DNA from 3 places in the Echinicola sediminis genome. Region 3 is predicted to be linked to each of the others. Evidence: riboswitches for the same ligand, from Rfam matches in the RefSeq annotation. Region 3 holds a riboswitch; each other region holds the start of a gene.
What was found. A riboswitch is a leader RNA that binds a small molecule or an ion and turns the genes downstream of it on or off. The one in region 3 is predicted to bind S-adenosylmethionine.
Positions count from the first base shown of each region.

Region 1 (2,268 bases), on a different contig from region 3:
TGCATTTAATAAGTAGTTGGAAAGTTTTAACCCGGATTATGCAATAGGATTCGTTATAGCCTGTCCCGGCTACTGTCGGGAAGGACTGAAAATGCAAGAAAATCAGTCCCGATAAATCGGGAAGCAAAGCGACTGATTTTAAAGCATTTTAAGTCCGTAATACTTGTGCGCCGTGGCGTAGATAAGCAAATGCATGTTTCCATCTAACTTATGTCATAATCTCAGTTCAAGTTTCAAAGACGTCATTCCGAGGCTTGGCGTAGGATTGCGAGAAGGAAGCTGTGGGAATCTCATAATAAGAAGATTGCCGCACCCTTTCCTCCCACACTTACCCAAGCACAAAAGGGTTCGCAATGACGCAGCGATCCTATTTCACTGCTTTTAAATCGAACTCAGGTTCATAAGTTAGCTATTGTACGTTACTTTTTTATAAGTCTTGGAATTCGGGTTTAAGGTTTGAATGTCGGAAAGTTGATAGCATAGCCAGTGGGTTTTCAGTTGGGGAGTAGCCCAACCCAGGTCTTTGGAGATGTCGATCTTGGCGAAGGACATAGACCAGTAGACCAATTAAAGAGGAAATTGATAATAGTTTATCCAGGGTTTTAAATCAGGGGATATATTCCATTATCATCGTAAGAATACTTTTTTGGCTTAATTCTGTAAAAAGCGCTTAGGAAGGCCTGCAGCTTAGCTTTTGATCCCTTGTAAGTTAGGCGGGAAAAAACTTTTAAAAATAAAACCCTACAAAATCTATAGGGATATTAGTATTTATAAAAAATTGTAGTACCTTTGGTGAAGTTATTAGTGAAGCGCCAGCGAAGGCCAGTAGCTAATTTATAAAGAATAGGGGAGAGAACAGGCTCTGAGAACCTATAGCAACCTATCCCTCGTGACAGAGAAAAGGTGCTAAATCCTGCCTCAATCAATTAAGGACCTATAAATTATGAAAAACATGGGCACACAACGAATTCGGGAGTTACAGCAAAAGAAAATCATCCATTGCAATTGTTGATCTAAAACAATAGCGGCAAAAAAGACAAACTAGTAACACTAAAAAACGAAATACCATGACAGCAATAGCTTCTAACTATAATTCAGCACTATCCACCAATACTTTCAGTTTTCAATCTGTCATCCGGAACCTTCCTACGGAGGAATCCATCAGCGTACATGATTGGTTGAAGGAACATGATTCCGTTCAGGTAGAAGGGGAAGGGGCCTTTAATTTTGGGAACTTTCCGGGAGCAAACAAAAGCTTTCAAGCAATCTACTTTAGCCTGACTGGCGAATTGGCCGAGCATTATGCCCTTTTCAGGGGAATTGTTCTGGCTGGCCAGCCCAAGGAAGTGTTTTTGGAAAATATCCATGAAACCAGAAGCTTTACCCTGAAGTTTTACAAATCCAACGAAGCCATCGCCAAGAAATATGTGGAGAAAGTTTTCAAGATGGTAGGTGAAGAAATCAGGTTCAAGCAAGTGCTAAGAAAAGTATTGGCCAATCAGGAGAAGCACCAATTGGAAGAGCGCTTGTTATTTAACGATCTAAAATTCTGAAGGCATTAATAAACCAGAAACAATAACCATATCCTACTCCCTGGCCTCACGGTCAGGGAGTTTTTGTTTTTTTAAATCAGAATGAGAGGGCCTAGGATTTGGAGGTGCATGAAATATTTTCTTACTTAAGAAAGTTACCTTTTTGAAATCCCAATTATCTGGTGCAATTTTCGCCCTCTTAAGTCATTAACCTTTGAAGCCTAATGAACAAATACATTGACCTAATTCAGCAAACTTTTGATTTTCCTACCAAAGAGTTCAAGGTGGAAGATAATCAGCTCTTGTTTAATGGGGTGGATTTGATGGAGATCATAGAAACCTATGGTACCCCGCTGAAGCTTACTTACCTGCCAAAGATCAGCGAAAGCATTCAAAATGCTAAGACCTATTTCAACAATGCCATGCAGGCCCATGATTACCACGGGAAATACACGTATTGCTATTGTACCAAGTCATCCCATTTCAGTTTTGTGCTGGATGAGGCCCTGAAGAATGATATTCATATCGAGACCTCTTCTACTTTTGACATTCCCTTGGTCAGGAGCCTGTACGAAAAAGGAAAAATCACCAAAGATACCTACATCGTCTGCAATGGCTTCAAAAGGGACTTGTATAAAGAGTACATAGCAGGTTTGCTCAATGATGGTTTTAAAAACTGTATTCCGGTTTTGGATAATTTGACCGAAATCGATTACTACCTGGAGCATGTCAAGGT
Region 1 covers NZ_BAAHAP010000085.1:1,225-3,492, reverse strand. The annotation lists SAM riboswitch class I at 832-943, shown strand; gene ACYVAA_RS17750 (hypothetical protein) at 1,068-1,553, shown strand; gene ACYVAA_RS17745 (arginine decarboxylase) at 1,757-2,268, shown strand, end outside.
Region 1: it holds a riboswitch for S-adenosylmethionine, as region 3 does, so the genes downstream of both, ACYVAA_RS17750 (hypothetical protein) here and ACYVAA_RS03260 (trans-sulfuration enzyme family protein) in region 3, are expected to answer to the same signal.

Region 2 (2,268 bases), on a different contig from region 3:
GCCAAAATTTAGGTGGTTTCCTGACAGAAATCGGTTTTGAGCTGGGCTATGACCTGGATATACTCCCAAGGGAAGAAGTCTTGAGCTTAATGGCCAAGGTGGGCTATTCTTTCAATCCCTTCGAAGAGTCCTGGAAGATCAACAATATGAATTTTGACAATCTCCAGAGCGGGGCCTTTGTCCGTTTAGGAGCGGGAATAAGCTTGCCTGAGGGAAACTACTTTTATCGTGATGCTTCCTTGGGCTTTCATGTTTTTTATGGTCAGCATTTTACCAAGCCCAATGCCCTTAACAACCTTTTGGAAGAAAAGGGATACCGCAAGCTTTCCGGTACACCATACAATATCGGACTAAAGATACTTGGAGAAAACCGGGGCACACTTTATGGTTTGGACCTATTTAACCTCAGCATGAGTGGTGAGGCCAATGAAACCTATGTGCACAACCTGAACAGCTTGAGGATTTATGGCAATTTTGGAAAAAAACTCTTTGATCTGAACAATTGGGAGCTGGGGGTGACCGGTGGCCTTGGCTATGCCAACATCCGCTATACCATGCTGCACAAATACAAAATCGGTTTTCCAGAAATGATCGATCTTCCGGATTATGATGGAGAACTCAAAAATGCCGGCGCCATGGCAAAGCCTGAAGTTTATTTTTCGTACGCTTCTCCCTTGTCGAAAAAGACCCAGGCAGCATTGGTCTACACCCTATACGGAGGATATGAAGTCCCACTGGCCAGGTACCGATTGGCTGACCAGAGCATGGCCAAGTACATGGCCGGACCCTATTTGCAATTGGGGGTAGGAATAAGGCCTTAATAATTTCTTTCAATTAAGTAAAAAGTTTTCCAGAAGCGGTAGTTGTAACGCTATCAGCAGTTTATAAAGCGCCGCAGGAGGGCGTCAGCTTTCACAGCACATCAGGTCACCCAAGTTTTTCCACTAAGGCCGTCGTTTGGTGGAATTTTCGGGATGAGCAAAATCGCCTCACCGCAAATAATTTCTGCTATTTGCAATTGTTTTCCATCTTTTCCTGTTAACTTTGGGATTGCTTATCGAGAAAGACCGAGGGAAGGGCCCTATGACGTCTTAGCAACCTGAATCTAGCAAGGTGCTAACTCCCATCCTGTGAAAGACAGGAATAGATGAGCGGTAGATGAATGCCAAGTTTTTCTTCCGGTTCTTTGCTCGATATAAGCTTTTAGATGAACAGATGAGCATGAATACTAGAACGGATATATTACTCCAACAGCTTAAAAAGAAAATTTTGATCCTCGACGGGGCCATGGGTACCATGATCCAGCGTTATACATTGGATGAAAAGGATTTCAGGACGCCTGCTTTGGAGAGTCACCCCAAGCCACTTAAGGGCAATAACGATTTGCTGTCCCTAAGCAGACCGGATGTCATCAGACAAATCCACGAGGAGTACCTGAAAGCTGGTTCGGATATTTTAGAGACCAACACTTTCAGCAGTACTTCCATTGCTCAGGAAGATTATGACCTGCCCCATTTGGCTTATGAGCTTAATGTAGAATCGGCAAAAATTGCCAAGGAAGTGGCTTTGGCCTATTCTGAAAAGACCCCCGACCAGCCGCGTTTCGTAGCGGGAGCCATCGGGCCTACAAACAGAACAGCCTCCATCTCCCCGGATGTCAATGACCCCGGTTACCGTGCGGTCACTTTTGACCAACTGGCAGAAGCATATGCCGAGCAGGTGAGGGGCTTATTGGACGGTGGTTCAGACATCCTTTTGGTGGAAACCATCTTTGACACCTTGAATGCAAAAGCTGCGCTATATGCCATCCAGGAAGTGTATGAGGAAAAGGGTATCCCTTTGGATCCACAGGAAGGCGGTATTCCCATTATGATCTCGGGAACGATCACCGATGCATCAGGAAGAACCCTGTCCGGACAGACCACTGAAGCATTTATGATTTCCATGTCACATGTTCCGTTGATTAGCATAGGGCTCAACTGCGCATTGGGAGCGAAAGAGCTGAGGCCTTATCTTAAGGTCTTGGCTGAAAAAGCCCCCTTTTATGTCAGCGCCTACCCCAATGCCGGATTGCCCAACGAGTTTGGACAGTATGACCAAACGGCCAAAGAAATGTCCGATCAAGTGGAAGAATTTCTCCAGGATGGCCTGATCAATATTTTGGGGGGATGCTGCGGCACGACTCCGGAACATATCAGAACCCTTGCTGAAACGAGCAAAAAATACCAACCCAGAAAACTAGCATTTGTAACTGAAGAAGAATAGTGG
Region 2 covers NZ_BAAHAP010000002.1:13,818-16,085, reverse strand. The annotation lists gene ACYVAA_RS00820 (hypothetical protein) at 1-821, shown strand, start outside; SAM riboswitch class I at 1,052-1,154, shown strand; gene ACYVAA_RS00815 (homocysteine S-methyltransferase family protein) at 1,222-2,265, shown strand.
Region 2: it holds a riboswitch for S-adenosylmethionine, as region 3 does, so the genes downstream of both, ACYVAA_RS00815 (homocysteine S-methyltransferase family protein) here and ACYVAA_RS03260 (trans-sulfuration enzyme family protein) in region 3, are expected to answer to the same signal.

Region 3 (2,268 bases):
GGGATATCTTTGAAACCACAAATCTGACCAGAAATAAAAAAAACAGATTTTTATCCTTACTTTTCCAAAAACCAAAAGAAGCAATAAAGCCAATTACAATTATTCGTAATTACACCAGTAAATTTATTTCTCACAGCCTTATCCGCCTCCGTGGACAAGGCTGTGAGAAATGGTTTGCTAATTTAGCGCTACTGTTGTCTTTGCGGATATACATAAACCCTATTTATCAAAACCATGAAACGAAATTTCTTCCAGCCCCTAAAAGGTATTTTCATCACCACATTGTTCCTTACTTTTCTTGCCCAGCTGCTCCTGGCACAAGAAACTCCGGAACACTTCCGAAAAGAAGTCAGCGAGATCATCGAAAACACTCCTGTACCAGAAGATAAAAACGCAGTTTTTCTTTTTACTGGAAGTTCAAGCATAAGGCTATGGAAAGACCTCAACGCTTACTTCCCTGAGTTCACCATCATCAACACGGGCTTTGGAGGGTCGCAGACCCACGAACTCCTGTATTATTCAGACGAACTTATTTTCCGTTACCATCCCCAAAAAATCTTCATCTACGAGGGAGACAATGACCTGGCCAGCGGAAAGAAACCGACAACGGTACTGGGTACAATGAAAAAACTGACGGATAAAATCAGTAAAACCTTGCCAGAGGCTGAAATAGTATTCCTCAGCCCAAAACCAAGCCCTGCAAGATGGCATTTAAAAGACAAGTACGAAGAGCTAAACCAGCTACTCGAACAATACTGCAAGCAAACAGCAAAAGTGAGTTTTATCAACCTATGGGACATCTTATTGGATGCCGATGGGGAGCCAATGGAGGACATTTTCCTAGGTGACCAATTGCACCTAAACAAAAAGGGCTATGACCTTTGGGCAGAAAGCATCAAGGAACTGCTACCATAAATTCCATTCCTCTCGGCAATTTTCATGATACAGACATCAAATCGTTTGGAATTTCAATCGTGCTGTCCTTATTTTGCAGGACTTCAGGAAACTGATTTATAAAGAAGAGGCGAGAGATCAGGCTCCAAGACCCTCTGGCAACCATCCTACTCGTTGGAAAGGTGCCAATACCTGCCCCATAATCAATTAGGGAACTATAAATTAGACTTTATGCACCACTTACAAACACTTTCCTTTTTCCTTATCCCTCACCGGATTTCACGCAAGTACGCCATGTGTGTGCAACGTGTCCCTTCACCCAATCAACATTTACTTTAACTCTGAAAAGAAACAGCAATTATGTCACATAAACATTTTGAAACCGAAGCCATCAGAATCGCTTCTTCCAAATCAAATCATAAAGAGCACTCTGCCCCTATTTACCTAACCTCCAGCTTTACCTTTGAAAGTGCTGAAGAGGCCCGTCAGATGTTCGCCGATGAAATCCCCGGAAACATCTATTCCCGCTATGCCAACCCCAACAGTACAGACCTGATCGAAAAAGTCTGTGCCTTGGAAGACACTGAAGATGGAATTGCCACTGCATCCGGAATGGCCGCGATGTTTGGGAGCATAGCCTCCCTTTTACAGCAGGGAGATCATATTCTTGCTTCCCGTTCCCTTTTCGGTTCTACCCATCAATTGCTCACCCGGGTTTTCCCAAAATGGGGCATCACTTCCACCTATGGTGACATTTCTGACATTGAAAACTGGGACAAGCTGGTACAGCCCAACACCAAAATGTTGTTCATTGAAACGCCCTCCAACCCAGGACTGGAGGTTATCGACCTGGAGTGGGTGGGAAAATTTGCCAAAGCCCATAACCTGATTTTGGTGGTCGACAACTGTTTCGCCACCCCTTACCTTCAGCAGCCTGCCAAATGGGGAGCGGATATTGTGGCCCACAGTGCCACCAAATACATCGACGGACAAGGAAGGGTATTGGGAGGCCTGATTCTGGGCAAAAAAGAACTTATCCAAGAGGTGCAGTTCTTCACCCGCCATACCGGACCGAGCATTTCGCCTTTCAATGCCTGGATACTTTCCCGAAGCATGGAAACCTTGGCTGTCCGAATGGAAAGACATTGTGCCAATGCCTTAAAAGTGGCAGATTTTTTCCAACACAGCCGCGATCTCGAGTTTGTCAAATATCCCTTCCTGAAAAGCCATCCGCAGTATGACCTGGCAAAAAAGCAGATGAAACACGGCGGCGGGATCATTACCTTGACGCTAAAGGGAGGAATCGAAAGAGCGCAAAGATTTATCGATGAACTACAAATGATTACTGTTACGGCCAATTTGGGAGACAGCAGA
Region 3 covers NZ_BAAHAP010000008.1:7,792-10,059, reverse strand. The annotation lists gene ACYVAA_RS03265 (SGNH/GDSL hydrolase family protein) at 235-915, shown strand; SAM riboswitch class I at 1,009-1,118, shown strand; gene ACYVAA_RS03260 (trans-sulfuration enzyme family protein) at 1,255-2,268, shown strand, end outside.